DNA from 2 places in the Pseudaquabacterium inlustre genome. Region 2 is predicted to be linked to the other one. Evidence: predicted binding sites of a transcription regulator. Region 2 holds the regulator's gene; the other holds the start of a gene.

Region 1 (15,912 bases), on a different contig from region 2:
TTCCCAGGCCTGGTTGTAGCCGCGCTCGGCCAGGCGCTCGCGCGACAGCGGCACCGGCAGCACGCACTGCGCGTCGGGCAGCGTGGCGTGGCGCACCACGGCGGTGTCGATCAACCCGGCCAGCGCGGTGGCCCACTCGGGCTGTTGCTGGAACTTGAAGGCGCCGATCAGCCGGTCCCATGGAAAGCCGTAATCCACCGCGGCCGCGGTGGCCACGAAGGCCGGTGGTGCCTGCAGGCAGCCGCCGCAGACGCCGCCCTGCGCGGTGGGCAGGGCGCACACCGTACAGCGTGGGCGCTCGGGCGCGAAGCGCTGCAGGCAGGCCCGGCACAGCGTGGTCGGGCTCCAGCCGCCACACACCGCGCAGGGCCGCGGCCATGCCGGCCTGGCGTGCCGCAGGCTGCGCAAGGTCTTGCCGAGCAGGCCCGGGGCGGTCGACATCGGCTCAATATACTGCGCGCCCATGCCCGATCCGAGCCCCCCGCCGCCCCTCGTCGATGCCCGGGCGCTGGCGCGGCAACTGGACCGCCTGGCCCGCGCAGACAGTCCGCCGTGGCTGCATCAGGAAGCCGCCGGCCGCATGGCCGAGCGCCTGGCCGTGATCCGCGAGGCCCCGGCGCAGTGGCTCGACTGGTGGGGCTGGCTGGGTGCCAGCGCACCGTCCGTGCAGGCGGTGTGGCCGCAGGCCGAGCGGCGCGCGGTCGAGCCCACGCCGGCGCTGGCTGAGCGCAGCCGTGCGCAGTTGCAGGCGCCCTGGTGGGCATGGCGTCGGCGCCAGGCCTTGGTCCAGGCGGTGATCGACGAGGCGGCCGTGCCGCCCGGCCAGGCGCAGATGCTGTGGGCCAACCTGATGTTGCATGCCGTGCCCGACCCGGTGGCGCTGATGGCGCGCTGGCACGCCGCGTTGGCGGTGGGCGGCTTCCTGATGTTCAGCACCTTCGGCCCGGACACCTGGCGCGAGCTGCGCGCGCTGTATGCCGAGGCCGGCTGGCCCGCGCCGCATCCGCCCTTCACCGACATGCACGACATCGGCGACCAGCTGGTGCACGCGGGCTTTGCCGATCCGGTGATGGACCAGGAGACGCTTCGCCTGCACTGGTCGTCGCCCGAGGCCCTGCTGGCTGAGTTGCGTGGCCTGGGCGGCAATCTGGCGGCCGCGCGCCCCGCAGGACTGCGCACGCCGCGCTGGCGGCGGCGCCTGTACGAGGCCCTGGCCGCACGCGCCGACACGCAGGGGCGCATCGGTCTGACCGTGGAACTGGTCTACGGCCATGCCTTCAAGGCTGCGCCGCGCGCGCGTGCCGGTGAGCCGGTGGCGGTGTCGCTGGACAGCGTGCGCGATTCACTGAAGACCCGGCGTCGCGCCGTTTGACCCGGCCGACCGTGTGCCGGCCGTCGCGCAGGCGCCAGCCCAACTGGATCAGTCAGCTAGAATTCAGCATTGATCTGCCGCATAAACGGTCGACTTGATGAGGGTCGTGTCCACCGTGCTTGCTCTGGATCAAGTTGCTGGCCTGTCGTGATCCCGGGCGGTGCGCCCAGGTTTGCGACGTCGCAACACCCCATGCCCTCAACCCCATGACCGTTGCCTTTGCTCCCAGCCCCTGGCCTGCGCCTTCCGCGCCGAGGCGGGATGGGAGTTGGCGCTTTGCGCGGCGCATCGAGGCGCCTGCCGGCTGGTGTTTCGATTTGAGACGCAATGTCTCGATCAGCCCGCGTCAACTGGTGGCTGCCTACCTGTTGTTGTGCTCGGTTTCACTGCTGGTCGCAGGCGGCTTCTGGTGGCATGGTGTCGGGTTGGTGGTGATGTTCACCGGGATCGAGCTCGTGGCCGTGGGTGTGGCGCTGCTGGTGGTGGCGCGGCATGCAGGAGACCGCGAGACCGTTCTGCTCAGCGGTCGCGAAGTGACCGTCGAGCAGCATGTGGGCCCCGGTGTCGAGCGCATGTCGTTCCGCGCCGAGTGGTTGAGGGTGGAGCCGGCGGCCGAAGATGGCTCGCTGGTGGAGTTGTCCGGCGAAGGCCGCAGCGTGCGCATCGGGCGTCACGTGCGGCCCGAGCTGCGGGTGGAGTTGGCAAAGGAGCTGCGCCGGGCGCTGCATCTGATGCGCGCCGCCGGCGAACGGGTTGTGGTTCACGAAGAGCAGCAATGACGATGATGACGAAGAACACGAGGTGGCAACGGATCGGTCAGGGCCTGACCGGTCTGCTCGCGGCGGCAGCCGCGCAATCGGCGCTGGCCGTCGGCAATCTGCCGGGTGGCCCGGCGGTGAACCAGCTGGACCTGCATCCGCCGGTCACCAAGATCGCGGCCGAGGTGCAGACCCTGCACTACGGTCTGCTGGTGGTGTGCGCGGTGATCTTCGTCGCCGTGTTCGGCGTGATGTTCTATTCGATCATCAAGCACCGCAAATCGGTCGGCGCCAAGTCGGCCAACTTCCACGAGAGCGTGGCGGTCGAGATCGCCTGGACCATCGTGCCCTTCCTGATCGTCACGGCCATGGGCCTGGCGGCCACCAAGACCGTGGTGGCCATGAAGGACACCAGCAACGCCGACCTGACCATCAAGGCCACCGGCTACCAGTGGAAGTGGGGCTACGACTACCTGAAGGGCGAGGGCGAGGGCATCGGCTTCGTCTCCACGCTCGATGTCGGCCAGCGCCAGATGTCCGACGCGGGCAAGCCCGCCGGTGACAACTACCTGCTGAAGGTGGACAACCCGCTGGTGGTGCCGGTCAACAAGAAGATCCGTATCATCACCACCGCCAACGACGTGATTCACGCCTGGATGGTGCCGGCCTTCGCGGTCAAGCAGGACGCCATTCCCGGCTTCGTGCGCGACACATGGTTCCGCGCCGAGAAGACCGGCGACTTCTACGGGCAGTGCGCCGAGCTGTGCGGCAAGGAGCACGCCTACATGCCCATCCATGTGAAGGTGCTGTCGCAGGCCGACTACGCCAAGTGGGTGGAAGGCAAGAAGAAGGAACTCGCGGCCAAGGCCGACGACCCGGCCAAGGTCTGGAAGATGGAAGACCTGTCGGCCCGCGGTGAGAAGGTCTATGCCGCCAACTGCGCGGTCTGCCACAAGCCCGACGGCAAGGGCGCCGGCCCGATCAAGGCACTCGACGGCTCGCCGGTGGTGCAGGACGCCGACAAGGCCAAGCAGATCGCCGTGCTGCTGAACGGCCAGAACAATGGTGCGATGCCGGCCTGGAAGTCCCTGTCCGACACCGAGATTGCCGCCGTGATCACGTACACCAAGAACACCTGGTCGAACAAGACCGGTCAACTGGTGCAGCCGGCCGACGTGCTGGCGCTGCGCAAGTGATCACCGCCTCCGCCATTCCCGCATACGACCGATAAGCAAAGGCCTCGCACCATGAGCGCTGTCCTCGACCATCACGGCCACGCGGCCCACGATGACCACCACGACCACGGCCCGCTGCACGGCTGGCGCCGCTGGGTGTTCGCGACCAACCACAAGGACATCGGCACGATGTACCTGTTGTTCGCGTTCGCCATGCTGATGATCGGCGGCATCCTGGCGCTGTGCATCCGCGCCGAACTGTTCAAGCCGGGTCTGCAGTTCTTCAACCCCGAACTGTTCAACTCGTTCACCACGATGCACGGGCTGATCATGGTGTTCGGCGCCATCATGCCGGCCTTCGTGGGCTTCGCGAACTGGATGATTCCGCTGCAGATCGGCGCCAGCGACATGGCCTTCGCGCGGATGAACAACTTCAGCTTCTGGCTGATGATCCCCGCGGCCATCATGCTGGCCGGCAGCTTCTTCATGCCCGGTGGCGCACCTGCGGCCGGCTGGACGCTGTACGCGCCGCTGACGCTGCAGATGGGCCCCAGCATGGACGCCGGCATCTTCGCGATGCACATCCTCGGCGCCAGCTCGATCATGGGCTCGATCAACATCATCGTCACCATCCTGAACATGCGCGCGCCCGGCATGACGCTGATGAAGATGCCGCTGTTCGCCTGGACCTGGCTGATCACCGCCTACCTGCTGATCGCGGTGATGCCGGTGCTGGCCGGTGCCATCACGATGACGCTGACCGACCGCCATTTCGGCACCAGCTTCTTCACCCCGGCCGGCGGTGGTGACCCGATCATGTACCAGCACATCTTCTGGTTCTTCGGGCACCCCGAGGTGTACATCATGATCCTGCCGGCTTTCGGCATCGTGAGCGCCATCGTCCCGGCCTTCGCCCGCAAGCGCCTGTTCGGCTACACCTCGATGGTGTACGCCACGGCCTCGATCGCCATCCTGTCGTTCATCGTCTGGGCGCACCACATGTACGCCACCGGCATGCCGGTGACCGGCCAGCTGTTCTTCATGTACGCCACGATGCTGATCGCCGTGCCCACGGGCGTGAAGATCTTCAACTGGGTGGCCACGATGTGGCGCGGCTCGATGACCTTCGAGACCCCGATGTTGTGGGCCGTGGGCTTCATCTTCGTGTTCACGATGGGCGGCTTCACCGGCCTGATCCTGTCGATGGCGCCGGTGGACATCCAGCTGCAGGACACCTACTACGTGGTGGCGCACTTCCACTACGTGCTGGTGGCCGGCTCGCTGTTCGCGCTGTTCGCCGGCGTGTACTACTGGGGCCCGAAGTGGACCGGGGTGATGTACTCCGAATTCCGCGGCAAGCTGCACTTCTGGTGGTCGCTGATCGCGTTCAACGTCACCTTCTTCCCGATGCACTTCCTGGGTCTGGCCGGCATGCCGCGTCGCTATGCCGACTACCCGATGCAGTTCACCGACTTCAACCAGATCGCCTCGATCGGTGCCTTCGCCTTCGGCTTCGCCCAGGTCTACTTCTTCCTGTTCATCGTCGTGCCGATGATGCGCGGCCAGGGCCAGAAGGCCCCGCAGAAGCCCTGGGAGGCCGCCGAAGGTCTGGAGTGGGAAGTGCCGTCGCCGGCCCCGTTCCACACCTTCGAGAACCCGCCCAAGCTGGACGCCAGCGCCACCCGCGTGCTGGGCTGATCGTTCAAGCCACCCCTTGCCCGAGGCCATGGTCGATTCCGTTCAGCAGCAACAGCAGCGCAAGGCCAATTTGAAGCTGGCCGTGGTGCTGGCTTCGGTGGCCGTGGTCTTCGGTCTGGGCTTCGTGGCCAAGATCGTGCTCTTCGGCCGCTGACGCCCAGGCTCGCACACCATGGCCTTCGGCTCGATGCTCCACGCCCTGCGCCGCGACAACCGGCGCATGCTGGGCAAGCTGAGTGTGGTGGCGCTGGCGATGTTCGGCTTCGGTTATGCGCTGGTGCCGATGTACCGCACGATCTGCGATGCCCTGGGCATCAACGTGCTGTCGGTCAGTGAGCGTGTCACCGGCGCCGGGCTCAGCAGCAATGCGGCCCGCAAGGCCAACACGCAGGTCGACACCAGCCGCACCATCACCGTCGAGTTCGACGCCAACGCGCGCGGGCCCTGGGACTTCAAGCCCGCGGTGAGCTCGATGAAGGTGCATCCGGGTGAACTGGCCACGGTGATGTACGAGTTCCGCAACAAGCAGGACCGCACGATGGCCGCGCAGGCCATTCCCAGCTATGCGCCGTTGCAGGCCGGCAGCCACTTCAACAAGCTCGAGTGCTTCTGCTTCAACGAGTACACGCTGCAGGCCGGCGAGGCCAAGCAGTGGCCGGTGGTGTTCTACGTCGATCCCAAGCTGCCGCGTGACGTGACCACCATCACCTTGTCGTACACCTTCTTCGAGGTGGCCGGCAAGCAGGTGGGCAAGAAGACCGCGCAGGCCCCGGTGCCCGTGGGGCAGGGCACATGAGCGACGACCTGCGCAACGCCGCGCAGCGGCCCGCTTCGCTGCTGCAGACGATCAAGGCCGTGGCCTGGTCGTTCTTCGGCGTACGCCGGTCGTCCGACTACGCGCAGGATGTGAGCAAGCTCAATCCGGTGCACGTGATCATGGCCGGCATTGCCGGCGCCGCACTGTTCGTGCTGGCGCTGGTGCTGCTGGTGCGGTGGGTGGTGGCCAGCGGCGTGGCCGCCGGTTGACCCCATCGCCTTCCATCCGATACTGAAACAGTCCATCGAAGTCAACGAGGTTACGAGGAGAACACACAAGATGTCCGCAGCCACGCCCAATGGGGTGACCCCTTACTACTTCGTGCCGGCGCCGTCGGCGCATCCGGCCATGGCCGCGCTGGGCCTGTTCTTCGTGATCCTGGGCGCCGGCCAGTGGGTCAACGGGGCCGACTGGGGCAAGTACTCGCTGCTGCTCGGCCTGGTGATCTGGCTGCGCACGCTGTTCGTGTGGTTCAAGGACGCCATCCACGAGAGCGAGACCGGCCTGTACTCCAAGCGCATCGACACCTCGTACCGCTGGAGCATGAGCTGGTTCATCTTCTCGGAGGTGATGTTCTTCGCGGCCTTCTTCGGCGCGCTGTACTGGGCCCGTGCCCATGCGCTGCCGATGCTGGGCAACCTGGAGCACCAGCTGCTGTGGCCCGACTTCAAGGCCATCTGGCCCAGCGCCGGCGGTGGCGCCACCGCCGCCCCCGGCGGCACGGTCGAGCCGTTCAGCACCATGGGTCCGTGGCCCATCCCCACGCTGAACACCGCCATCCTGCTGACCTCGGGCCTGACGTTGACCATCGCCCACCACGCCCTGATCGCCGGCCAGCGCGCCAAGACGATCAGCTGGATGTGGATCACCGTGCTGCTGGGGGTCGTGTTCCTGTGCTTCCAGGGCTACGAGTACTACCACGCCTACCATGAGCTCAACCTCAAGCTCACGTCGGGCATCTTCGGCTCCACGTTCTTCATGCTGACCGGCTTCCACGGCTTCCACGTGTTCGTGGGCATGCTGATGCTGCTGTTCATCACGCTGCGCCTGCAGAAGGGCCATTTCAGCGCCGAGCGTCACTTCGGCTTCGAAGGCGCCGCCTGGTACTGGCACTTCGTGGACGTGGTGTGGCTGGGCCTGTACTTCCTGGTCTACTGGCTGTGAGCCAGGGCTGATCGCCACCATCACCGCGCAGCGTCGGCCGGGCAGTGCCCGGGCCGACATCCCCAGCAGACGCCGCCACCCGCGGCGTCTGTCGTTTTCAGCGCCCAGGCGCGTCGTTCAGCGGCCCACCGGCAGGCCCGAGGGCTGCACCCAGCCCATCCACCACGACAACAGGATGAACAGGAACAGCGCGATCGACAGCCCCACCCGCAGCGCCAGCGCGCGGGCCATGCGCTTGTCGCGCTGCCCGGGCGAGCCATCGTCGCCGGGCTGGCCACCGCGCAGCATGAACAGGCCCGCGCTGGCCAGGGCGACCAGCACGAACACCAGGGCGATCACGATCACGGCTTTCATCGGCTGCGATTATCGACGGGGCCCCGGCGCATGCTGACGAGGGGGCGATGGGTGGTGTTGGCGGCGGCCCTGGCCAGTGTGGCGCTGACCGCTCGCCTGGGCGTGTGGCAGCTCGACCGCGCGCGGCAGAAGACCGACCTGCACACGCGCATCGAAGGCCGAGCCGCGCTGTCGCCGCTGGCTGCCGACGCGCTGGCGCGCACGCCGGCCGCGGCCGCCGAGCAGCATTACCGCCGCACCGCATTGCGCGGGCGTTGGCTCGCGAGGCACACGGTGTACCTCGACAACCGGCAGATGAACGGGCGCGTCGGCTTCTATGTGCTCACGCCCTTGCAGCTCGGCCCCGGCGATGCGGTGCTGGTGCAGCGCGGCTGGATGCCGCGTGATCCGCGCGATCGCAGCGCGCTGCCGGCCCTGGCCACACCGGACGGCGAGGTGCTGGTCCCTGGCCGCATCGCCCCGCCGCCGGGCAAGCTGTTCGAGCTGGGCGCGGCCGAGTCCGGGCGCATCCGGCAGAATCTCGACACCGATGCATTCGCCCGCGAGGCGGGCATCGCTCTGCGGCCCCTGTCGCTGCAGCAGACCGACGCCGAGCGGCCCCTGGCCGCACCGGCTGACGCCACTTCGACGCCTGCCCCCAACCCCGATGACGGTCTGCTGCGCCAGTGGCCGACCGCCACGCTGGATGTGAGCAAGCACCACGGTTATGCCTTCCAGTGGTTTGCGCTCAGCGCCTTGATCACGGGCCTGTATGTCTGGTTCCAAATCCTCCGACCCCGCCGCCGCTGAGGCCCCGCGCCACGCCGCACCGGCCGATGAACCCTTGGGCCTGGTGGTGCATTCGCTGCCGTCGCCTGGCGATGTGGTGGTGCGCCAGCGCGCGACGGGCCGCATCAAGATGCTGCTGGTGCTGGCCGTCTGTGCCGCGCCGGTGATCGCCAGCTACTTCACCTTCTACGTGGTGCGGCCCACGGGCACGGCCTACGGCACGCTGGTGTCGCCGCTGGCGATGCCTGCGCTGGAGGGCCGCACGCTGGCCGGGGCGCCGCAGGCGCTGCGTGGACTGGCGGGGCAGTGGCTGCTGGTGGCGGTGGACAGTGGTGCGTGCGCGGCGGCCTGCGAGAAGCGCCTGTTCATGCAGCGGCAGTTGCGCGAGATGACCGGCCGCGAGCGTGACCGCATCGACAAGCTGTGGCTGGTGGTCGACGACGCGCCGGTCACGCCGGCCCTGCGCCAGGCGCTGGAGGCCACGCCGGGCATGAACATCCTGCGCCTGCCGCGCGAGGCCGTGGCCGCCTGGCTGAAGCCGGCGCCGGGGCAGGCGCTGGAGGACCACCTGTACATCGTCGATCCGCACGGCCAGTGGATGATGCGCCAGCCGGTGGATGCCGACCCGGCCAAGGTCAAGCGCGACATCGAGCGCTTGCTGCGGGCCTCGGCTGGCTGGGACCAGCCGGGTCGCCAGGCGCTGATCGGCGCGGCGGCGGCTGCGGCCGACCCCGCCATGGGCCCTGCGAGCCGCCCATGACGCCTTCGGCCGTCGATCTGTCACCGCTGCTGCGCCTGGCGCTGATGGCCGGCGTGGGTGCGCTGCTGCCGCTGGCCTGGTGGTGGCTGCGCCAGCGCGGCGCCGACACGCGCACCCGTCTGGCGGCGCTGACGGCGCTGACGCTGTTCCTGACCTTCGACCTGATCGTCTTCGGCGCCTTCACCCGGCTCACCGATTCAGGGCTGGGCTGCCCCGACTGGCCCGGCTGCTACGGCGAGGCCCACCCGCTGGCGGCACACGAGGAGATCCTGGCCGCCCAGACCGCCATGCCCACCGGACCGGTGACGGTGGCCAAGGCCTGGATCGAGATGATCCACCGCTACCTGGCCATGGTGGTTGGGGTGCTGATCCTGGTGGCGGCCGCGGTGAGCTGGCGTGCACGCCGGGCGCTGCCGCATTCGCCCTGGTGGCCGGTGGCCACGCTGGTGTGGGTGATCGTGCAGGGCCTGTTCGGCAAGTACACGGTCACGCTCAAGCTCTACCCGGCCATCGTCACGCTGCACCTGCTGGGGGCGATGGTGCTGCTGGCGCTGCTGGTTCAGCAGCATGAATCCTTCCGCGACCGGCCCCTGCTGGCGGCCTCGGCCACCGGGCGCCGCGGACCGTCACCGTGGTTCGCCGGAGCCGTGCTGGCCGTGGTGCTGGTGCAGGTGGCGCTGGGCGGCTGGGTGAGCACCAATTACGCGGTGATGGCCTGCAGCGGTTTCCCCACCTGCAATGGCCAGTGGTGGCCGGCGGCCGACATGGCGCATGGCTTCACGCTGCTGCGCGAGCTGGGCCGCGCCGGGCACGGCGGTTTCCTGCCCTTCGAGGCACTGGTCGCCATCCACCTGGTGCACCGCGCTTTCGCGCTGGTGGCCTTCGCGGCACTGCTGGCGCTGGCCTGGGTGCTGCATCGCCACGGCGGCGTCGCGCAGCGCCGCTATGCGTTGGCGCTGCTGGCGCTGGTGCTGGCGCAGGCCGGCAGCGGCCTGTCCAACGTGGTGCTGGGCTGGCCGATCGCCGGCGCCCTGGCGCACAGCGGCGGCGCCGCTGCGCTGGTGGGCGTGCTCACCTCGCTGCTGGCGCGCGTGCGCGCCGGGCAGGCCGCGCCCGCTTCGTCCCTGAACTCTGCCGGCCGCACGCAGCGGCTGCGCACCGTCTGATCCGTCTTCGAGAAACGCCTTCGCCGATGTCTTCGACGTCCACCCTGTCCACGCCCCCGCCGGCATCCGTCTGGCGCCAGTACTGGGCGCTGACCAAGCCGCGCGTGGTGCAGCTGATCGTGTTCTGCGCCGTCATCGGCATGCTGCTGGCCGAGCCCGGCGTGCCGCGCCTGGGCCTGGCCGTGCCGGCGGCCGTCGGCATCTGGCTGGTGGCCAGCGCCGCGGCGGCGTTCAACTGCCTGGTCGAACAGGCCATCGACCGCAAGATGGCGCGCACCGCCTGGCGGCCCACGGCCAAGGGCGAACTGGGCAATGCCCAGGCGCTGGCGTTCTCGGTGGTGCTGTGCGCCATCGGCAGTGCGCTGCTGTACGTCTGGGTGAACCCGCTGACCATGTGGCTGACCTTCGCCACCTTCGTCGGCTACGCCATCGTCTACACCGTGGTGCTCAAGCCGATGACGCCGCAGAACATCGTCATCGGCGGTGCCTCGGGCGCCATGCCGCCGGTGCTGGGCTGGGCCGCGATGCGCGACGACGTCGGCCCCGAGGCCGTGGTCATGTGCCTGATCATCTTCCTGTGGACGCCGCCGCACTTCTGGGCGCTGGCGCTGTACCGGGTGGAGGACTACCGTCGCTCGGGCCTGCCGATGCTGCCGGTCACGCATGGCTCCGACTTCACGCGGCTGAACGTGCTGCTCTACACCCTGGTGTTGTTCGCGGCCACGCTGCTGCCCTTCATCATCCGCATGAGTGGCTGGGTGTACCTGGTGTCGGCCGTGGTGCTGGGCGGGTGGTTCATCGCCTACGGCATCATGCTGTGGCGTGACTACAGCGACGCGCTGGCGCGCAAGACCTTCCGTTTCTCCATCCTCTACCTCGCGCTGCTGTTTGCCGCGCTGCTGGTCGACCACTACCTGATGCCATGGCTGTCCTGACTTTCCTGCCTTCGCGCCGGCGCGCCCTGGCCCTGGCCGCCGCGCTGCTGGCCGCGGGTGTGCTCACCGGCTGCGAACGCGGCGCCCCTGGCGCCGGCGGCAGCCGCGCGTCCTTCAAGGGCGTGGACATCACCGGCGCCGACTACGCCCGCCAGCTCAACCTGAACGACCCCGACGGCAAGGCGCGCACGCTGGCCGAGTTCAAGGGCAAGCTGGTGGTGGTGTTCTTCGGCTACACCCAGTGCCCCGATGTGTGCCCCACCACGATGGGCGAACTGGCCGAGGTCAAGCGCAGCCTGGGGTCCGACGGCGCCAAGGTGCAGGGCATCTTCGTCACGGTGGATCCCGAGCGCGACACCGCCGAGCTGCTGAAGGCCTATGTGGCCAATTTCGGCCCCGACATGCTGGGCCTGCGCGGCACGCCCGAGCAGACCCAGGCGGCGGCCAAGGAATTCAAGGTGTTCTTCAGCAGGGTGCCCGGCAAGACCGACACCAGCTACACCATCGACCACACGGCCGGCTCCTACGTGTTCGACACCCAGGGCCGCGTGCGCCTGTTCGTGCGCTACGGCGGCGGTGGCAAGGCCCTGGCCGAGGACCTGAAGACGTTACTCGCCGAAACAAGCTGACCGGGTTCTGGGGGGAGACGGTTTGGCATCTGACGTGGTAGCTTGTCAGATCACGACACCGCCTCCGGAGACCCGACATGCCCCGTCTGCTCAAGCCGCTACTCGCCCCCTTGATCGCTGCCGCCGGCCTGGTGGCGTTGCCGGCGCGGGCCGACCTGCACCATGGCTTCGATGCTGGAGCCGAAGGCTGGACGGTGGTGGAAGGTGGCGAGATGACCTGGCAGGCCACTGGCGGTGCCAGCGGTGGCTACCTGCGCTTCACCGACCTGGACAGCCGCGACATGCTGGCGGTGCTGAACCTGGGCGGCGTCGACTGGTCCGCGTACATGGGCGCCACGCTGTCCTTCCAGGTCCGCAACCTCAGCGGCCACACCGACTACTGGGCGCCGTTCGGCCAGGTGACGCTGACCCACACGGCCGGCTCCGGCATCACCGTGGACGTGGCCGGCGTCGGCCAACCCGCCAACGACGGTCTGTGGCACACCTATTCGCTGGTGCTGGATCCGGTGGTGTTCGCCAATGTGCTGGGCTCGGTGAAGACGCTCAGCATCAAGATGGAGTTCGCCGTCAGCGACCCGGCGCGCCCCGCGACCTTCGAGACCGCAGGGCTGGACAACGTCAACCTGTCCACGCTGTCGGCCGTGCCCGAGCCCGCCAGCTGGGCGCTGCTGGCTGCCGGTGGCCTGCTGCTCGCCGGCGCCCGGCGGCGCGCCCGCTGATCAGGCCGTGGCCTCCAGCGCCTTGCGCATCTTCTTCATCGCCGCCACCTCGATCTGGCGGATGCGCTCGGCGCTGACGCCGTATTCAGCCGCCAGTTCGTGCAGCGTCATGCCGCCCGAGCTGTCGTCATTCACCTTCAGCCAGCGCTCCTCGACGATGCGGCGGCTGCGGGCGTCCAGCACATCCAGTGCGCGCAGCAGGCCGTCGCCCGACAGCGCGTCGCGGCGGCGGTCTTCCAGCACGCGGGTGGGTTCGCTGCGCTCGTCGGCCAGGTAGGCGATCGGGGCGTAGCCGCCTTCGTCGCCGTCGTCGGCCTGCGGCTCCAGCGCCACGTCGCCGCCCGACAGGCGGGTTTCCATCTCCACCACCTCGTCGGCCTTGACGTTCAGCTGCGTGGCCACGCGCTCGATCTCGGCGGCCGACAGCGTGTTGCGGTGCAGGTCGGCGTCGGCGGCGTCGCCCTTCAGGCTCTGCTTGATCGAACGCAGGTTGAAGAACAGCTTGCGCTGCGCCTTGGTGGTGGCCAGCTTGACCATGCGCCAGTTGCGCAGGATGTACTCGTGGATCTCGGCCTTGATCCAGTGCAGCGCGTAGCTGACCAGGCGCACGCCCTGTTCGGGGTCGAAGCGCTTGACGGCCTTCATCAGGCCCACGTTGCCTTCCTGGATCAGGTCGCCCTGCGGCAGGCCGTAGCCCAGGTACTGGCGGCTCACGCTGACCACCAGACGCAGGTGCGACAGCACCAGGCGGCCGGCGGCGTCCAGATCGCCCGCGTCGCGCAGGCGGCGGGCGTAGGTGCTTTCTTCGTCCTGCGTCAGCATGGGCAGCTGGTTCACGGCGGACACGTAGGCATCCAGGTTGCCCAGCGAGGGCACCAGGGCCCAGGGGTCACGAACCGACAGCGCAGTGGTGGAGGACAAGGTGGTCATGGTGCTGTGGAGAGCTCCGTAGACATTTGGTTCCGTTCATATTAGCACTCACCCGAGAGGAGTGCTAAGGAAGGGAAACCGCCCGCGCCGGCGCTGTTCCGGGCCTTGACCCAGGTCAGGCGGCCAACTGGGCGTCCAGCACTTCCAGGAAGCGCGCCAGGTCCAGCGGCTTGGTCAGGTAGTGCCGTGCGCCGCTGGCCAGCGCCTGCTGCACCCGCGCCGGCGTGGCGTCGGCCGACAGCGCCACCACCGGCACGCGGGCGCAGGCCGGGTCGGCCTGCAGGCGCTGCAGCAGCGCCAGGCCGTCGATGTCGGGCAGGTGCATGTCCAGCAGCAGCAGGTCGGGCGGGTCGCGCCGCACCGCGTCCAGGCCCTCCAGGCCCAGCGTCGACACGCTCAGCCGCACCTGCGGGCGCTGCAGCAGCACGCCGCGCAGCACCTCGACATTCGTCTCGTTGTCCTCGATGTAGTGCACATGGCGCTGGCGGTAGGCCGGCTGCGGGGCATCCAGCGGCGACGGCGCGGCGCCCGGGCTGACGGCCGGCGCCTGCACGGCCGAGGGCAGGCGCAGCACGAAGGTGGCGCCGGTGGCGCCCGGTGCACCTTGTCCGCGCTCGGCATGCAGGCTGCCGCCCATCAGCTCGGCCAGCCGACGGCTGATGACCAGGCCGATGCCGGTGCCTTCGACGCTGCCATGCTCGCGGCCCAGACGGTTGAAGGGCTGGAACAGCTCGGCCATCTGCGCCTCGCTGAGGCCCAGGCCGGTGTCGCTGACGCGCAGCTCGACGCCGCGGCCGCCGTCGAGGGCTTGCGACGCGATGCGGATGCGGCCCTGGTCGACGTTGTACTTGACGGCATTGCTCAGCAGGTTGGTCAGCACCTGGCGCAGGCGTGTCTCGTCGGCCAGCAGTTCGGGGGTGTCGTCGGCCAGCTGCAGGTCGATCTGGATGCCGCGCTGTGCGGCGGCGGTCTCGACCATCGCGACGCAGTGGTGCACCAGCGGCGCCAGGGCCACCACGCCGGGCTGCAGGCGCAGCTCGCCGGCCTCGATGCGCGACAGGTCCAGCGTGTCGTTGATCATCTCCAGCAGATGCCAGCCGGCGCGCAGGATCTGCGCCGCCCAGCCGGCCTGGTGCGGGGCCAGCGGCTGGCGGCGGTCCAGTTCCAGCAGCTGCGCGAAGCCCAGCATGGCGTTGAGCGGGGTGCGCAGCTCATGGCTCATGCGCGAGAGGAACTCGCTCTTGGCCAGGTTGGCCGATTCGGCGCGGGCACGGCCCTGCTCGGCCTCCTGGCGGCGGCGCTGGTCGGTGATGTCCTCCATCACCGCCACCAGGCGCTCGGGGCGGCCCACGGCGTCGAGCAGCACGCTGCAGCGTGCCTGCACCCAGGCCTCGGGCGCGGGCGCGGGCGCGGGCGGGTTCAGCCGCGCGGGGGGCCAGGGTGCGACCGGCCCGCCCCGCAGCAACTGCGCCAGGCGGGCCGCCGCGGCCGGCTGGTCGTCGGGATGCAGCAGCTCGGGGATGCGGCGCTGCGCCAGCGTGTCGGCGTCCAGGCCGGTCATCTCGCGCAGCCGCGGGTTGGCCTCACGGATGCGTCCGTCCAGGTCGGCGTAGATGATGCCCACCGGCGCCTGGTCGAAGATGTTGCGCAGGCGCCGCTCGCTGTCGCGCAGCGCGCGCTCGGTGCGCTCGCGCTCGGCCACCTCGTGCTCGAGCTCGGTGGTGCGTTCGGCCACGGCGGCCTCGATGCGCCGTGTGCGCCCGGTCACCACCAGCAGCAGCACGGTCAGCACCCCGGTGGCCAGCAACCCCACCAGCGAGAACAGCCAGGCATTGCCGCGGCCGGCGTCGGGCACCTCGGCGGCCGGCGCGCTGAGCACCAGGTCCCAGTGGCGGCCGGCAAAGGCCAGGGCCCGGTGGTGCACCAGGCGGTCGCCGATCGCCGCGGTGCCTTCCGGCCGGCCGGGTGTGGTGCCGGATGTGGTGCCGGGGGTGGCACCGCTCACCTGCTCGCAGCCGCTCGGGCCGGCCAGGCGGCGGCGCGCGATCGTGGGGTCGGTGTCGATCAGGCACCAGCGCAGGTAGGGCAGGGCGCCCTGGCGCGCGGCGTCCAGCACGGCCTGCATGCGCAGCGTCACGAACACCATGCCGCGCAGCGCGGCGCGGCGGCTGTCGGGCTGGGCCAGTGCACCGTCGGCATACAGCGCGCGGTAGACGACCACGCCGCTGTCGTCGCCGGGCACCTGCGTCAAGGCAAACGGTGCGGTGGCGGCGGCGCTGTCGGTGCGCGTGGCGCGGTCGATGGCGGCCCGCGCCGCCGGCACGCTGCGCGAGTTGACGCCCAGCGCCGCGCCATTGCGGTCCTCGGGCTCGATGTAGCGGATGACCATCAGGTCGTCGGGCGCCTCGGCGGCGGACACCGGCGTGCCGTCGCTGCGTTCGAACACGTGCAGCGCGCGGCCGTCCTCGCGGTGCACGCGGGCCTCGAAACGCGCCACCTCGCTGCGCTGCACGCGCTCGGCATGGCCGATGGCCTGCACCGGCAGCGACATCGCCAGCCACGGGGCCGTGGCGCGGCGCATCTCCAGCACCGACACCTGGTCGGAGGCCAGGAACACGCCGCGCACCGCCTCCAGCGTGTGCAGCGAGGCCAGCAGCTGCGTGTCGA
Region 2 (15,912 bases):
GAGCTGCAGCGCATCGAGGCCGGCTACGCACGCCATGTCAGCATCACCCAGGTGTGGCGTCTGGCGCAGCCGGGCTTCATCGAGCAGTTCACGCGGCTGCTGCTGTCCAAGCTGCGCGTGGTGTTCGAGGGCGCGGCGCACGAGATCGAAGGCTGGCTGCGCAGCGTGGGCAGCCAGATGGACGAGCAGCTGCGCGAGCACCGCAAGGCCTTGCAGCAGCGGCGCGAGGCCCATGCGCGCATCCGCGACGCCGAGAGCGGCCTGGAACGCAGCATCGCCGATCTGCAGGGCCAGGAAGAGCGCCTGCAGCGCCTGGCCGAGGACATCGACGCCGAGCTGGACCGCCTGCGCCGCCGTGCCGCGGCGGCGCCCGGCGGCGACAGTGCAGCCTCGCCCCGGCTGCAGCTGGTGACGCCGGCCGACACCGCTGCGGCGCGCGGCGCCGCGTGAGTCGCCACCTGCTGGCCCCCGCGCTGATCGACTGGCAGCGCCGGCATGGCCGTCATGCGCTGCCCTGGCAGCGCACGCGCGACCCGTACCGCGTGTGGCTGTCCGAGATCATGCTGCAGCAGACCCAGGTGAGCACGGTGCTGGGCTACTACGAGCGCTTCCTGGCGCGCTTTCCGGACGTGGCGGCGCTGGCCGCGGCGCACGAGGACGAGGTGCTGGCGCTGTGGAGCGGCCTGGGCTACTACAGCCGCGCGCGCAACCTGCACCGCTGTGCCCAGGCCGTGGTGGCGCAGCATGGCGGGCAGTTTCCGCGCAGCGCCGCGCTGCTGGCCGAGCTGCCGGGCATCGGCCGCTCCACGGCCGCGGCAGTGGCGGCCTTCTGCTTCGGCGAGCGGGTGGCCATCCTCGACGGCAACGTCAAGCGTGTGCTGACCCGCGTGCTGGGCATCGGCGACGACCTGGCCGTGGCCCGCAACGAGCGGGCACTGTGGGATGTGGCGCAGACCCTGCTGCCCGCGGCCACGCAGGCAACAGAGGGCGCCGCCGCCGAAGCCGCCAGCGACATCAGCGCCTACACCCAGGGCCTGATGGACCTGGGTGCCACGCTGTGCACGCCGCGCAAGCCGGCCTGCGACGCCTGCCCCTGGCGTGCGCCCTGCGCGGCCCGCGCCGAAGGCCGGCCCGAGGCCTACCCGGTGAAGACGCGCAAGTTGAAGCGCGGTGCGCGCAGCCATGCGCTGCTGTGGCTGATGCGCGGTGAGGCTGACGTACGCCAGGTGTGGCTGGTGCAGAAGCCGGCCCAGGGCGTGTGGGCCGGGCTGTGGACGTTGCCCGAGTACGACGACGAGGCCGCGCTCGATGCCGCCACCGCCGCCTGGCCCGGCGAGGGCCGCTGGCTGCCGCCGTTCAAGCATGTGCTGACGCACCTGGACTGGACGCTGCAGCCCTGCGTCTGGCAGCTGCCGGCGGCGCTGGCGCATGCCGATCTGGCGGCCATCGAGGCGGCGCTGCCCGGCGGCCGCTGGTGGACGGTGGCCGAGGCCCTGGCCGCCGGCCTGCCGGCGCCGATCCGCAAGCTGCTGGACGCCGGCCCGCCGCGCTGAGGCGCGCGCGCCGGTCGGCTCAGATCACCTGCTTGCTGCGCAGGAACTCGTCGACCAGCTGCAGCCGCGCCAGCGGATCGGCCAGCGCCATCAGCTGCTGCTTGGCGGCCAGTGGCAGCGGCAGCAACTCGCACCAGCGGTTGGCCACCCAGCCGGCCTGGTCGAGCTGGAAGGGCGGCAGGAAGGGGCGCTGGTCTTGCGCTGCCAGGGCCTGGATGGCCTGGCCCAGCGCCAGCGCGCAGGCCGTCATCGCCGCGGGAATCGGCAGCACCGGGTCGTCGGCCAACGGCGTGGCGTCGGCCCGCCACAGGCCGTCGGCCTGCTGCCGCGGTGCGCCCAATTGCACACGGCGCGTGCCCTGGCACTGCACGCGCAGGATGCCCGGCTGCTCGGCATCCAGCTCGTCCAGGCGGGCCAGCGTGCCCAGGCTCTCGAAGCGCGGCGGCGCCTCGCCCGGGTGCTGCACCTCGCTGCCCTGGTGAATGCACACCACGGCGAAAGGCTCGCCGCTGCGCAGGCAGCGGCTCATCAGGTCGAGGTAGCGCGCCTCGAAGACCTTGAGCCCCAGCTTCGCGCCAGGAAACAGCACCATCTGCAGCGGAAACAGCGGCAGGTCGGGCAGCGTCACACCCACGGCGGGCGCTTCGGTGGCGCTCACCCGTTGGCGTCCAGCTCGCGGTGGCGCACCAGCGTGGCGCCGTGGTCGGCAAAGCGCCGGCCCAGCTGCTCGACCATGTAGACCGAGCGGTGCTGGCCGCCGGTGCAGCCGATGGCCACGGTGACATAACCGCGCTGGTCGGTGGCCAGCGAGGGCAGCCAGCGCCGCACGAAGGCCTCGATCTGCGCCATCAGCTCGGCGGCCTCGGGCTGCTGCGCCAGGAAGTCGATCACCGGCTGGTCGCGGCCCGACATCGGCCGCAGCTCGCGCACGTAGTACGGATTGGGCAGCATGCGCACGTCGAACACGTAGTCGGCATCCAGCGGCACGCCGTACTTGAACGCGAAGCTCTCGAACACCAGGGTCAGGCGGTCGGTGGGCGTGGCCAGCAGCTGGCGCATGTGGGCGCGCAGGCCGGCCGGGCGCAGCACGCTGGTGTCGATGACCGTGGACAGCTCGCGCAGCTCGGCCAGCAGCAGGCGCTCGAGCTCGATGGCCTCGATCAGCGCATGCTGGCCGTTGCCGTCGATCTCGGGGTGGCTCAGCGGGTGCGGGCGGCGCGTTTCGGAGAAGCGGCGCACCAAGGTGTCGGTGCCGGCGTCCAGGAAGATCGGACGGATGGTCACGCCCTCGCTGCGCAACTCGGCCACCAGCGGCACCAGGCCGTTGAGCGAGCGGCCGGCGCGCACATCCACCGCCACCGCCACGCGGCGGGTGTAGCGCGGGTTGTCGAGGGCCATGTAGGCGCACAGCAACTCGGGCGGCAGGTTGTCCACGCAGAAGAAGCCGGCATCCTCCAGCGCATGCAGGGCCACCGACTTGCCCGAGCCCGAGATGCCGCTGATCAGCACCAGCTCGCGGCTGGCGGACACGGGGGCGGACGGGGAGGCGGGTACGGCGTCGGTGCTCATGCTTTGCTGCGGCGGCGGGCGGGGGGCTTGCCAGGGGCGGCGGGTGCGTCAACCTGCGGCGGCTGTGCCAGCATGGCCTGGGCATGGGCCAGGCTGGTGCCGGCCATGCGCTCGCCGCCCAGCATGCGCGCCACCTCGGCCACGCGGGCCTCGCCAGCCACCGGGGCCACACTGCTGGCAGTGCGACCATCGGCCTGCGGGGCCTTGGCCACCACGTAGTGCTGGTCGGCACAAGCGGCCACCTGGGCCAGGTGGGTCACGGCCAGCACCTGCACGCGGCTGCCCAGCTGCTTCATCAAGGCGCCCACGGTGTCGCCCACGGCGCCGCCGATGCCGGCGTCGATCTCGTCGAAGATCAGCGTGCCGGGGCCTGCCTGATTGCCTCTCGCGCCAGCCGACTGCACGGTGGTGACGGCAATCGCCAGTGCCAGGCGCGACAGCTCGCCACCCGAGGCCACCTTGGCCAGCGGCCGCGGCGTGCTGCCGGCATGGCCGGCGACGAGGAACTCCACGCCCTCCAGCCCCTGCGACTGCGGCGCCGGCAGCGGCGTGAAGCCCACCTCGAAGCGGCCGCCGGCCATGCCCAGGCTTTGCATCGCGCGGCTCACGGCCTCGGCCAGCGGCTTGGCGGCGGCGCGGCGCGCCTTGCCGACGGCCTTGGCCTCGGCCTGGTAGGCGGCATCGGCCTGGGCGTAGGCGGCTTCGAGTGCGGCGGTGTCGGTGGCGGCGTCCAGCGCCTTCAGCTCACTGCGCCAGCTGGCCAGCAGGGCCGGCAGTTCGTCGGGCGGGCGGCGCCAGCGGCGGGCCAGGCCCATCCAGGCCGACATGCGCGCATCCAGCTCGCCCAGGCGGTCGGGGTCGAGCTCGGCACGGCCCAGGTAGGCGTTGAGTTCGTGCGCGGCGTCCTGCAGCTGGGCCAGTGCGCCGTTCAGTGTGTCGATCACCGGCTGCAGCCGGGCGTCGTGGTCGGCCACGTCGGCCAGCGCATCCACGGCGCGGCTGGCCAGGGCCTCGGCATTGGCCTCGTCGCTCTCGGCGATCGCGTTCAGCGCGCCGCGCGTGGCGTCGATCAGCGCCTGCGCATGGGCCAGGCGCTGGTGCTCGGCCGACAGCTCGGCCCATTCGCCCTCGGTCGGGGCCAGCTTGTCGAGCTCGCCCACCTGCCAGGCCAGGCGCTCGCGTTCGCGCTCGATCTCGTCGCGTTGCTCGCGGGCGCGGGCCAGTGCCTCGGCCGCAGCCTTGCGGGCGCCGAACAGCGCCACCAGCGGCGCGGTGGCGATGCCGGCCTGGGTGTCGAGCAGCTCGCGCGCGGCGGCGGCGCGGGTGAGGCTTTGCCAGGCGTGCTGGCCGTGGATGTCCAGCAGGTGGTCGGCCACCTCGCGCAGCTGGGCCACGGTGGCCGGGCTGCCGTTGATCCACGCGCGGCTCTTGCCCTGGGCATCGACCGTGCGGCGCAGCAGCAGCGTGGGCTCGTCGTGATCGAAGCCGGCCTCGTCCAGCCAGCCCAGCAGCGCGGCGGGGCGGTCAAACTCGGCCGTGATGTCGGCGCGGGCGGCGCCTTCGCGCACCACGCCGCTTTCCGCGCGGCTGCCGAGTGCCAGCTGCAGCGCGTCGATCAGGATGGACTTGCCGGCCCCGGTCTCGCCGGTGAGCACCGAGAAGCCGGCATGGAAGTCGAGTTCCAGCGCCGGCACGATGACGAAATCGCGCAGCGCGAGACGGCGCAGCATGGCTAGACCACTCCCTCGTACCAGCGGAGTTTTCTGCGCAGCGTGGCGTAGTAGCTCCAGCCGCGCGGGTGCAGGAAGCGCACCTTGTGCGCCGAGCGCCGCACGCGCACCTGGTCGCCGTGCAGCAGGCTGGCCAGGCCCTGCATGTCGAAGTTGGCCGAGGCGTCGCGGCCGGCCACCACGGTGATGCGCACTTCCTCGGCATCGGGCAGCACGATGGGCCGGTTGCTCATGGTGTGCGAGGCGATCGGCACCACCACCCAGCCGGCGATGCGTGGGTGCAGGATGGGCCCGCCGGCCGACAGCGCATAGGCCGTGCTGCCGGTGGGCGACGAGACGATCAGGCCATCGGCGCGGATGTTGGCGACGAACTCGTCGCCGATGTCCACGCGCAGCTCCACCATGCTGGCGGTGGCGCCGCGGCCCACCACCACGTCGTTCATCGACAGGCCCTCGAAGAAGCGCTCGCCGTCGCGCCACAGCTCGCCTTCGAGCATGGCGCGCGGGTCTTCCTCGTAGTCGCCGGCGATCATCGGCGCCAGGGCCTCGCGCCAGTGGCCCAGCGGCACATCGGTGATGAAGCCCAGCCGGCCCTGGTTGATGCCCACCAGCGGCACGTTGTGGCGGGCCAGCTCGCGGGCGATGCCCAGCATGGTGCCGTCGCCGCCGACCACGATGGCCAGGTCGCAGCGCGCGCCAATCTGCGCGGGGGTGAGGGCGTCGAACTCGGTCAGGCCGGTGCTCAGTGCCGTCTCGCGTTCGAGCGAGACCTCCAGGCCTTCGCGCATCAGGAACTGCGCCACCTCGGCCAGCAGCGGCCGGATGCCTTCGGCCTGGTATTTGCCCACCAGCGCGGCATGATGGAAGCGGCGTGACATCGTGCGGGGGATTACACCACAGGGCCCCTCGGCAAACCCTCGGCGCCACGGGGTTCCCACAGGCCGTTCCGTACAATGAATCGGAGTCACGGAACAGTCATGGACGAGCGCGCCCACACCCTGCTGAAGACCCTGGTCGAGCGCTACATCGCCGATGGCCAGCCGGTGGGTTCGCGCACGCTGTCGCGGGCCTCGGGGCTGGAGCTGTCGCCGGCCACCATCCGCAACGTGATGGCCGACCTGGAAGAGCTGGGCCTGATCGCCAGCCCGCACACCAGCGCCGGGCGCATCCCCACGGCGCGCGGCTACCGCGTGTTCGTCGACACCATGCTCACCGCGCGGCCGGTCAACCTCGACACCATGCCGGCCGACGTGGCCAGCGTGCGCGACCAGTTGCAGCCGGATCAACCGCAGCGCGTGATCGCCCAGGCGGCGCAGATGCTGTCCAGCCTGTCGCATTTTGTGGGCGTGGTGACGGCGCCCAAGCGCGCCGGTGTGTTCCGCCACATCGAGTTCTTGCGCCTGGGCGACAAGCGCGTGCTGGTGATTCTGGTGACGCCCGAGGGCGACGTGCAGAACCGCGTCATCTTCACCGCCCGCGACTACCCCGAGAGCGAGCTGGTGGAGGCCACCAACTTCCTCAACACCCATTACGCCGGCCTGGCGGTGGACGAGATGCGCCTGCGCCTGCGCAGCGAGGTGGATGCGCTGCGCGCCGACATCGCCACGCTGATGCAGGCGGCGGTGCAGGCCGGCAGCGATGCCATGGCCGATGGCGCCGACCAGGTGGTGATCTCGGGTGAGCGCAACCTGCTGGGCGTGCAGGACTTCGGCCAGGACATGGGCTCGCTGCGCAAGATGTTCGACCTGTTCGAGCAGAAGACCGAGTTGCTGCGCCTGCTGGAGAACAGCAGCCGCGCCGAGGGCGTGCAGATCTACATCGGCGGTGAGAGCGGCGTGGTGCCGTACGAGCAGCTGAGCGTGGTGTCGGCGCCGTATGAGGTGGACGGCCGCATCGTCGGCACCCTGGGTGTGGTGGGCCCCACGCGCATGGCCTACGAGCGCATGGTGCAGATCGTGGACATCACCGCGCGCCTGGTCGGCAACGCCCTGAGTCAGAGGTGATGGGGCACCCGGTTCCGCGGGTACGCGGAACCACCCGCCGGGCGGGTTGGCCGGTCAGCTTGGGGCGGCCCGGCGTTTGACCGGCTCGCTTCGGTCTACTTCACTGGGATCGGCGTCGCCCGATCCACCGGCACCGCCGTCACCGCATTCTTCGGCGAGCCGTCGATCAGCCGGTCGGAGTAGGTCAGGTAGACCAGCGCGTTGCGCTGCGCATCCACCATGCGCACCACGCGCAGGCGCTTGAACACCAGGCTGATGCGCTCGCTGAACAGTTCGTCCTGCCTGGGCAACGGCTTCGGGAAGCTGATCGGCCCCACCTGGCGGCAGGCGATCGAGGCCTCGGCCTTGTCTTCGGCGATGCCCAGCGCCCCCTTCACGCCGCCGGTCTTGGCGCGCGAGACATAGCAGGTGACGCCCGGCACCGCGGGGTCGTCATAGGCCTCGACGACGATCTTGTGATCCGGCCCGATCAGCTTGAAGGCCGTGTCCACCTCGCCCAGCTTCTCGGCCTGGGCAGCAGTGGCGGCCAGCAGCAGCGTGGCAAGGGCAGGGGCGAGGCGGCGGACGATCATGCAGGCAACTCCGGTGCAGGGTGCCGGCATTGTGAGCCGGGCCGGGGGCTGTCTTGCGCCGCCTAGAATCGCGCCTCGTCACAGGGGGCCGTTAGCTCAGTTGGTCAGAGCAGAGGACTCATAATCCTTTGGTCATTGGTTCAAGTCCAATACGGCCTACCACCCTGACCGATCCGATCTGCCCGGCCCCCGTCGCCGCTCAGCGCAGATCGAACCGGTCCAGCGCCATCACCTTGCCCCAGGCCGCCACGAAGTCGCGCACGAACTTCTCGCGGTTGTCGTCCTGGGCGTACACCTCGCTGATGGCGCGCAGCTGCGAGTGGGCGCCGAAGGCCAGGTCGACGCGGGTGGCTGTCCACTTCAGCTGGCCGCTGGTGCGGTCGCGGCCTTCGTAGGCGTTGTCGCCCACGGGCTGCCAGGTGGTGGCCATGTCGGTCAGGTGCACGAAGAAGTCGTTGCTGAGCTGGCCCACGCGCTGGGTGAGCACGCCATCGCGGCTGCCGCCGGTGTTGGCACCCAGCACGCGCAGGCCGCCCACCAGCACGGTCATCTCGGGTGCGCTCAGGCCCAGCAGCTGGGCGCGGTCGACCAGCATGGCCTCGGGTGACACGCTGAACGGCGCCTTGCGCCAGTTGCGAAAGCCATCGGCCTGGGGCTCCAGCACCGCGAACGAGTCGGCATCGGTCTGCTCGGGCGTGGCGTCGGTGCGGCCGGGGGTGAAGGGCACTTCGATGGCATGGCCGGCGGCGCGGGCCGCGGCTTCCACGCCGGCGGCGCCGGCCAGCACGATCAGGTCGGCCAGCGAGATGCGCTTGCCGCCGGTCTGCGCGGCGTTGAAGGCGTCGCGCACGCCATCCAGCGTGGCCAGCACGCGGGCGAGTTGCGTGGGGTCGTTCACGGCCCAGTCGCGCTGCGGCGCCAGGCGGATGCGGGCGCCGTTGGCACCGCCGCGCTTGTCACTGCCGCGGAAGGTGCTGGCCGAGGCCCAGGCCGTGGCCACCAGCGCGCTCACGCCCAGGCCGGTGGCCAGCACGCGCTGCTTGAGTTCGGCGATGTCGGCAGCGTCCACCAGCGGGTGGTCCACGGCTGGCAGCGGGTCTTGCCAGATCAGGTCTTCGGCCGGCACCTCGGGGCCCAGGTACAGGCGCTTGGGGCCCATGTCGCGGTGGGTGAGCTTGAACCAGGCGCGGGCGAAGGCGTCGGCAAACTTCTCCGGATGGGCCAGGAAGTCGCGCGAGATCTTCTCGTAGGCGGGGTCGAACTTCAGCGACAGATCGGCCGTGGTCATCATCGGCGCGTGCTGCCTGGTGGGGTCGTGCGCATCGGGGATCATGTCCTCGGGCGCGCAGTCCTTGGCGCGCCATTGGTGGGCGCCCGAGGGGCTCTTCACCAGCTCCCACTCGTACTTGAACAGCACGCTGAAGTAGCCCATGTCCCAGCGGGTGGGGTTCGGCTTCCAGGCACCCTCGATGCCGCTGGTGGTGGTGTGCACGCCGTGGCCGCTGCCGAACTGGTTGATCCAGCCGAAGCCCATCGCCTCCATCGGCGCGGCCTCGGGCTCGGGGCCCACCAGCTTGGGGTCGCCAGCGCCATGGGCCTTGCCGAAGGTGTGGCCGCCGGCGATCAGGGCCACGGTTTCCTCGTCGTTCATGGCCATGCGGGCGAAGGTCTCGCGCACGTCGCGGCCGCTGGCCGCGGGGTCGGGCTTGCCGTCCGGGCCTTCGGGGTTCACGTAGATCAGGCCCATCTGCACGGCGGCCAGCGGGTTCTCCAACTGGCGGTCACCGCTGTAGCGGCTGTGCGGCTTGTCGCTGGTGGCCAGCCACTCGGTCTCGGCGCCCCAGTAGATGTCTTCCTCGGGGGCCCAGATGTCGGCGCGGCCGCCGCCGAAGCCGAAGGTCTTGAAGCCCATGGTCTCCATGGCCACGTTGCCGGCCAGGATGAACAGGTCGGCCCAGCTGATGGCGTTGCCGTACTTCTTCTTCACCGGCCACAGCAGGCGGCGGGCCTTGTCGAGGTTGCCGTTGTCGGGCCAGCTGTTCAACGGCGCGAAGCGCTGGTTGCCGGTGCTGGCGCCGCCGCGGCCATCGGCCGTGCGGTATGTGCCGGCGGCATGCCAGGCCATGCGGATGAACAGGCCGCCGTAGTGGCCCCAATCGGCCGGCCACCAGGGCTGGCTGTCGGTCATCAGCGCGGCCAGGTCGCGCTTGAGGGCGCTGTAGTCCAGCTGGCCGAAGGCGTGGGCGTAGTCGAAGCCGTCGTCCATCGGGCTGGACACCGGCTGGTGCTAGTGCAGGATGGCCAGGTTCAGCTGGTTGGGCCACCAGTCGGCGTTCGAGCGCTGGGCGTGGGTGCTGCGCGCGCCGGTGGTCTGGTGGAACGGGCATTGGCTGATGCTGCTCATCGAGGTCTCCAGGTCAGGATCGAGATCGATAGTCTCTGAAAATGGGGATTGAAAGGCCAATTGAGCCTGGCAATTTCGCAGATTGGTGCACTGCATGGCGCAGTGCACCGATGGCCCAGCCTCTCAGGCCCCGGCCAGCGCCTCGTGCATCAGCGCGGCGATGGCCTGCTGGCGTTGGCGCGTCATGCGGTCCATCGAGGCCGCCACGCTGATGCCGGCCAGCGGCAGGCCATCGGCATCGCACAGCGCGCGGCCCACGCCGAGCACACCCTTGACCGCATGGTTGCCCACCACCGACCAGCCGCGCTCGCGCGTGCTGCGCACCAGGATGCGCAGGCGCTCCACCGTCATGCCGCCGTAGCGCGCCAGCGCGTCGCCGTGCGCGCCGATGGCCGCGCGTGCCTCGGCCTCGGGCATGGCGGCCAGCAGGGCCAGGCCGGCGGCGCCCACGCCCAGCGGCTGGCGGCTGCCCACCTGCACCGCCAGGATCTGCACCGGGTAGCTGCCGATGTGCCGCGCCACGCACCAGGCGCTGTGGCCCTCGCGCACCACGGCGAAGGCGGCGTCGCCGCAACCGGCGCTCACCCGCGCCAGCACCGGCGCCAGGCGCTGCGCCATCTCCGACGCGATGTCGCTGAGCTGCCGCGCGCCGCGCAGCTGCGCCGCCGGCGCGGCCACGTAATGCCAGCGGCCCTGGCGCTGCACATGGCCGCAATCGATCAGCGTGGCCAGCAGGCGGTAGACGGTGGCGCGCTCCAGCGCCAGCGCGCGGCACAGGTCGGCCACGCGCGCGCCGGCCTCGCCGCTGCGCTGCACGGCCTCCAGCAGCAGCAGGCCGCGGCGCAGTGCGCGGCCCTCGGGTTCATGCGCCGGGTGGGGGCGTGATTCGTCCGCCTGACGGACGTTTGAGGGCGGGGTGGGGCGCGGCATCGACAAGAATTTTCATCCAGACGGCCGACGCATCGCCGCCGCACCGCAGGAGACACGCCATGCCCTTCGAACCCACGCCCCGACCCGGCACCCGCGCCATGACGCGGGCCATGCCGCACCCCACCCGCCGCACCGCGCTGGCCGCGCTGCTCAGCCCGCTGGCCGGCGGCGCACTGGCGCAGACCTGGCCGGCCAAGCCGATCCGCCTGGTGGTGGGCTATGCCGCCGGCGGCGCCACCGATGTCATCGCCCGCCTGGTGGGCCAGAAGCTGGGCGAGGCACTGGGCCAGACCGTGGTGGTGGAAAACCGTGCCGGCGCCAACAGCAACCTGGGCGCCGAGGCGGTGGCGCGTGCGCCGGCCGACGGCCACACGCTGTACATGTTCACCATCGCCAACACCATCAACGCCTCGCTGTACGACAAGCTGGGCTACGACCCGCAGAAGGACTTCGAGCCGGTGGGCCTGATCGCCAAGGTGCCCAACATCCTGGTGGTGAACCCGGCGCTGCCGATCCGCACGGTGGCCGACTACGTGAAGTTCGCGAAGGACAAGCCGCAGGGCATCAGCTTCGCGTCGTCGGGCAGCGGCTCGTCCATCCACCTGTCGGGCGAGCTGTTCAAGTCGGTGGCCAAGCTCAACATGCTGCACGTGCCCTACCGTGGCAGCGCGCCGGCCATCACCGATCTGCTGGGCGGCCAGGTGCAGTCGATGTTCGACAACGCGCCGTCGGCGCTGCCGCATGTGCAGGGCGGCAAGCTGCGCGCGGTGGCCATCACCAGCCCGCAGCGTTCACCGCTGCTGCCCGAGGTGCCCACGCTGGCCGAATCGGGCTATGCCGGCTTCGACGTGCAGAGCTGGTTCGGGCTGGCGGCGCCGGCCGGCACGCCGCGCGCGGTGATCGACAGGCTGAACACCGAGTTGAACAAGCTGGTGGCCATGCCCGAGGTGGCCCGGCGCCTGGCCGAGATGGGCGCCACGCCGGCCACCGGCACGCCCGAGCAGATGCGCGCCTTTGCCGCGGCCGAGCAGCGCCGCTGGCAGGCGGTGGTGAAGCAGTCGGGCGCTCGGGCAGACTGACGCGCAGGAGGCCCAGACACCCATGTTCCCGATCGACTTCTTCTGGCGCGCCGCGGCGCGCTGGCCCGAGCGCATCGCCATCGATGCCCCCGAGGGCACCGTGCGCTACGGCGAGCTGGCGGCCCAGGTGGCCGCGCTGGCCGCAGCGCTGCGCGCGCTGGACGCGCAGCCCGGCAGCCGCGTGGCCATCTGCGCCGGCAACAGCCGCGAGCACCTGCTCGCCCTGCTGGCCGTGCTGGCCAGCGGCAAGGTGTGGGTGCCGCTGAACGCCAAGAGCACGGCCACCGAGATCGCCCGCATCGTGCAGGCCACCGAGCCCGGCATCGTGGTGGCCGACCCCGCCTGTGCCCCGCTGATCGCCGGCGCCCCCGGCCACGTGCTGTGGACAGGCAACGGCCCGCCGAACACCCCGAACGCCCCCACGCTGGTGCAGCAGGTGGCCGCCCATGCCGGTGCCGCGCCGGTGGACCTGGCCGCGCTGGGCCTGACCGAGCGCGACACCCAGGCCATCAAGTTCACCGGCGGCACCACCGGCCTGCCCAAGGGCGTGATGCAGCCCTACCGCGCCTGGCTGGCCAACATCAGCAACCAGATCCACTGGTGGGGCCTGACGGCCGACGACCGCTATGTGCTGGCCGCGCCCATCACCCACGGCACCAGCACCTATGTGCTGCCCATCCTGGCGCAGGGCGGCTGCCATGTGGTGCTGGCCGAGGCCGGCGCCGAGGCCGTGCGCGGCGCCTTCCGCGACCGCGCGGGCACCTGCTGCTTCATGCCGCCCACGCTGATCTACATGCTGATGGCGCTGCCCGGCGCCGACGCCACGCGGGCCAGCGACTACCCGGCGCTGCGCCGCCTGATCTACGGTGGCGCGCCGATGCCGCCCGGCAAGATCCGCCAGGTGCGCGCCTTCTTCGGCCCGGTGCTGGGCACCACCTACGGCCAGACCGAGGCGCCGCAGATCATCACCGTGATGCGCCCGGACGACTTCGACGACGAAGCCCGGTGGGCCAGCGTGGGCCAGGTGAGCTGGTTCACCGACGTGGCCGTGATGGCGCCCGATGGCCGCCTGTTGCCCGCCGGCGAGGTGGGCGAGGTGGTGGTGCGCGGCGACCTGGTGATGGGCGGCTACTGGCGTCTGCCCGACAAGACCGCCGAGACCCTGGTGAATGGCTGGCTGCACACCGGCGACCGCGGCCTGATCGATGCGCGCGGCTACCTGTACCTGAAAGACCGGTTGAAGGAGCTGGTGATCACCGGCGGCTTCAATGTCTACCCCATCGACGTGGAGAACGCGCTGGGCCAGCACCCGGCGGTGCACGAGTGCGCGGTGTTCGGCGTGCCCGACGACAAGTGGGGCGAGGCCGTGACGGCCGCGGTGCAGCTGCGCGAAGGCCAGACGGCTACCGAGGCCGAGCTGATCGCCTTTGTGCGCGAGCGTCTGGGCCCGGTGCCGACCCCCAAGCACGTCCACTTCCACGCCAGCCTGCCGCGATCGCCGGTGGGCAAGGTGCTCAAGACCGAACTGCGCCGCCTGGCGCTGCCCGCAGGAGACACGCCATGAGCGCAGCACGCAACCCATCCGTTCCCGAAACCCGACTGTGCAGCCACACGCTGACCAGCCTGCACTACCGCGACAAGAGCCTGGTGGACGACCTGCTGGGCCAGCGCAGCTTCACCGAGGTGATGCTGATGCAGATCCTGGGCCGCGAGCCGCGCGGCGTGGACATGCGCATGGTGGACGCCGTGCTGATCACGCTGATGGAGCATGGCCTGACGCCCAGCGCCATCGCCACGCGCCTAGTCTACATGAGCGCGCCCGAGAACCTGCAGGGCGCGGTGGCCGCCGGCCTGCTGGCGGTGGGCTCGTCCTTCGTCGGCACGATGGAGAACTGCGCGCGCCTGCTGGACCAGCTGCAGGCCGCGGCCGACCCGCAGGCCGAGGCCCTGGCCATCGCACGCCAGCACAAGGCCGAGCGCAGTGCCGTGCCCGGCTTCGGCCACCACCTGCACAAGCCGGTGGACCCGCGCGCCTACAAGCTGCTGGACCTGGCCCGCGCCGAGCCCGAACTGCCGGGCCGCCACTTGCAGGCGCTGATGACGCTGTCGGCCGCGGTGGACGAGGTGGCCGGCCGCCCGATCACGCTGAACGCCACCGGCGCCGTGGCCGCGCTGCTGGGCGAGATCGGCGTGCCCACCGGCGTGATGCGCGGCTTTGCCGTGATCTCGCGCGCCGCGGGCCTGGTGGCCCACATCGTGGAGGAGCAGCACAGCCCCTCGGGCCGCTTCATCTGGGACACGGTGGAGCAGGCCATGCCCACGATCGTGGACACGCCGTGAGGCCGGCTCAGTAGGTCTTGTAAGGCAGGAACTTGCCGCTCATCGTGATCGATACGCGGTCGCCGGCCGGGTTGGGCTCGCGCTGCAGGTCCATCTTGAAGTCGATGGCGCTCATGATGCCGTCGCCGAACTCTTCGTGGATCAGCTCCTTGAAGGTGGTGCCGTACACGCTCACCAGCTCGTAGAAGCGGTAGATCAGCGGATCGGTGGGCACGCTGGTGGGCAGGCTGCCCTTGTAGGGCACCACCATCAGCCACTTCTTCTCGTCGGCGCTCAGGCCGAAGATCTTGCCGATGATGTCGGCCTGCTTCTTGTCCAGCGTCATCTGGCCCAGGCAGGCGGCAGTGACCCATTCCTTGCTCAGGCCCACCTTGGCGGCCACATCGGCCCACTTGATGCCCTTGGCCACCTTGGTGGCGATGATCTTCTCGGTGACGTCCAGTCGGCTCATGGCCAGTCTCCTGCGGTTGGGGTGTCAACCCCTTAGCAAGAGGCGGGCCGGCTGCCGCGCTCAGCGCCCCTGGTAGCTGGGCTCGCGCTTGTCCAGAAAGGCGCGGATGCCCTCCTGGAAATCCTCGCTCTGGCTGCTGAGCACCTGGTTGCGGTCTTCCATCGCGATGGCTGCGTCGAAGCTGGGCGCGTCGATCGTGAAGTTCAGGCAGTCCTTGGTGAGCGACAGGCCCATCGGCGTGGTGCGCAGCATGTCGGCCACCAGCGACTTGGCCTCGGTCAGCAACTCGGGCATCTCGGCCACATGGCTCACCAGGCCCAGCGCCAGCGCGCGCTGCGCACCCAGGAAGCGGCCGGTGAGCATCAGCTCGCTGGCCACCGAGCTGCCCACCATGCGTGGCAGGAAGTAGCTGACGCCCATGTCGCAGGCGGTGAGGCCGATGCGGATGAAGGCGGCGTTGAAGCGCGCCTCGGGCGTGGCCAGGCGGATGTCACTGGCCAGCGCCAGGCCGAAGCCGCCGCCCGAGGCCGAGCCCTGCACCACGCTGATGATGGGCTGCGGGCAGCGGCGCATGGCCAGCATGATGTCGCGGATGCTGCGCTGGTGCTTCAGCACATCGGCGGCGGCGCGGCGGCCGGCCGGTGCGCGCTCTTTGAGGTCGAGCCCGGCGCAGAACACGCGGCCGGCGCCCTGCAGCACCACCACGCGGATCTCGGGCCGGTGGTAGAGCGCCTGCATGTACTCGCGCAGCGCGGTGACGAGGGTCTCGTCCATCGCGTTCAGGCGCTCGGGCCGGTTCATCGTCAGCCAGGCGACCTGGCCTTCCTCGTGGACTAGAAGGACGCTCATTTTGTAGCCTGGGTGGTCGATGGTGGATGGGATCAGAGCGAGCGAGAGATCACTTCCTTCATGATCTCGCTGGTGCCGCCGTAGATGCGCTGCACGCGGGCATCGGCATACATGCGGGTCACCAGGTACTCGTTCATGAAGCCGTAGCCGCCGTGCAGCTGCAGCAGTTCATCCAGCACCTTGCCCTGCATCTCGGCGCCCCACAGCTTGGCCATGCTGGCGGTGGCCGTGTCCAGCGTGCCGGCCACGATCTGTTCCACGCACTTGTCCATGAAGGCGCGGCCCACGGCGATCTGCGTGGCCACCTCGGCCAGCTTGAACTTGGTGTTCTGGAAATCGGCCACCGTCTGGCCGAAGGCCTTGCGCTCGCGCACATAGGCCAGCGTGGCCTCGTAAGCGCCTTCCATGCAGGCCACGGCGCTCACGCCGATG

Evidence for each region. The regulator HrcA, encoded in region 2, represses chaperone genes, less so after heat shock. The targets are predictions, from matches to a motif close to TTAGCACTCNNNNNNNNNGAGTGCTAA.
Region 1: the regulator HrcA is predicted to act here: its motif matches at 13,287-13,313, upstream of rpoH (RNA polymerase sigma factor RpoH).

The regions. Positions count from the first base shown of each region.
Region 1 covers NZ_JBBUTH010000003.1:222,541-238,452, forward strand. The annotation lists gene AACH10_RS06285 (ComF family protein) at 1-441, opposite strand, end outside; gene AACH10_RS06290 (methyltransferase domain-containing protein) at 464-1,372, shown strand; gene AACH10_RS06295 (DUF2244 domain-containing protein) at 1,579-2,151, shown strand; gene coxB (cytochrome c oxidase subunit II) at 2,157-3,326, shown strand; gene ctaD (cytochrome c oxidase subunit I) at 3,378-5,003, shown strand; gene AACH10_RS06310 (cytochrome oxidase small assembly protein) at 5,032-5,157, shown strand; gene AACH10_RS06315 (cytochrome c oxidase assembly protein) at 5,176-5,799, shown strand; gene AACH10_RS06320 (DUF2970 domain-containing protein) at 5,796-6,029, shown strand; gene AACH10_RS06325 (cytochrome c oxidase subunit 3) at 6,100-6,984, shown strand; gene AACH10_RS06330 (twin transmembrane helix small protein) at 7,102-7,338, opposite strand; gene AACH10_RS06335 (SURF1 family protein) at 7,369-8,127, shown strand; gene AACH10_RS06340 (SCO family protein) at 8,090-8,866, shown strand; gene AACH10_RS06345 (COX15/CtaA family protein) at 8,863-10,032, shown strand; gene cyoE (heme o synthase) at 10,059-10,967, shown strand; gene AACH10_RS06355 (SCO family protein) at 10,955-11,596, shown strand; gene AACH10_RS06360 (PEP-CTERM sorting domain-containing protein) at 11,674-12,315, shown strand; gene rpoH (RNA polymerase sigma factor RpoH) at 12,316-13,245, opposite strand; gene AACH10_RS06370 (CHASE domain-containing protein) at 13,361-15,912, opposite strand, start outside.
Region 2 covers NZ_JBBUTH010000001.1:962,970-978,881, reverse strand. The annotation lists gene AACH10_RS04190 (dynamin family protein) at 1-450, shown strand, start outside; gene mutY (A/G-specific adenine glycosylase) at 447-1,553, shown strand; gene AACH10_RS04180 (LON peptidase substrate-binding domain-containing protein) at 1,573-2,211, opposite strand; gene rapZ (RNase adapter RapZ) at 2,208-3,122, opposite strand; gene recN (DNA repair protein RecN) at 3,119-4,852, opposite strand; gene AACH10_RS04165 (NAD kinase) at 4,855-5,730, opposite strand; gene hrcA (heat-inducible transcriptional repressor HrcA) at 5,830-6,855, shown strand; gene AACH10_RS04155 (CreA family protein) at 6,951-7,427, opposite strand; tRNA gene AACH10_RS04150 (tRNA-Ile) at 7,513-7,589, shown strand; partial or broken gene katG (catalase/peroxidase HPI) at 7,627-9,831, opposite strand; gene AACH10_RS04140 (IclR family transcriptional regulator domain-containing protein) at 9,955-10,761, opposite strand; gene AACH10_RS04135 (tripartite tricarboxylate transporter substrate binding protein) at 10,872-11,840, shown strand; gene AACH10_RS04130 (class I adenylate-forming enzyme family protein) at 11,863-13,404, shown strand; gene AACH10_RS04125 (citryl-CoA lyase) at 13,401-14,180, shown strand; gene cynS (cyanase) at 14,188-14,631, opposite strand; gene AACH10_RS04115 (enoyl-CoA hydratase/isomerase family protein) at 14,692-15,480, opposite strand; gene AACH10_RS04110 (acyl-CoA dehydrogenase family protein) at 15,513-15,912, opposite strand, start outside.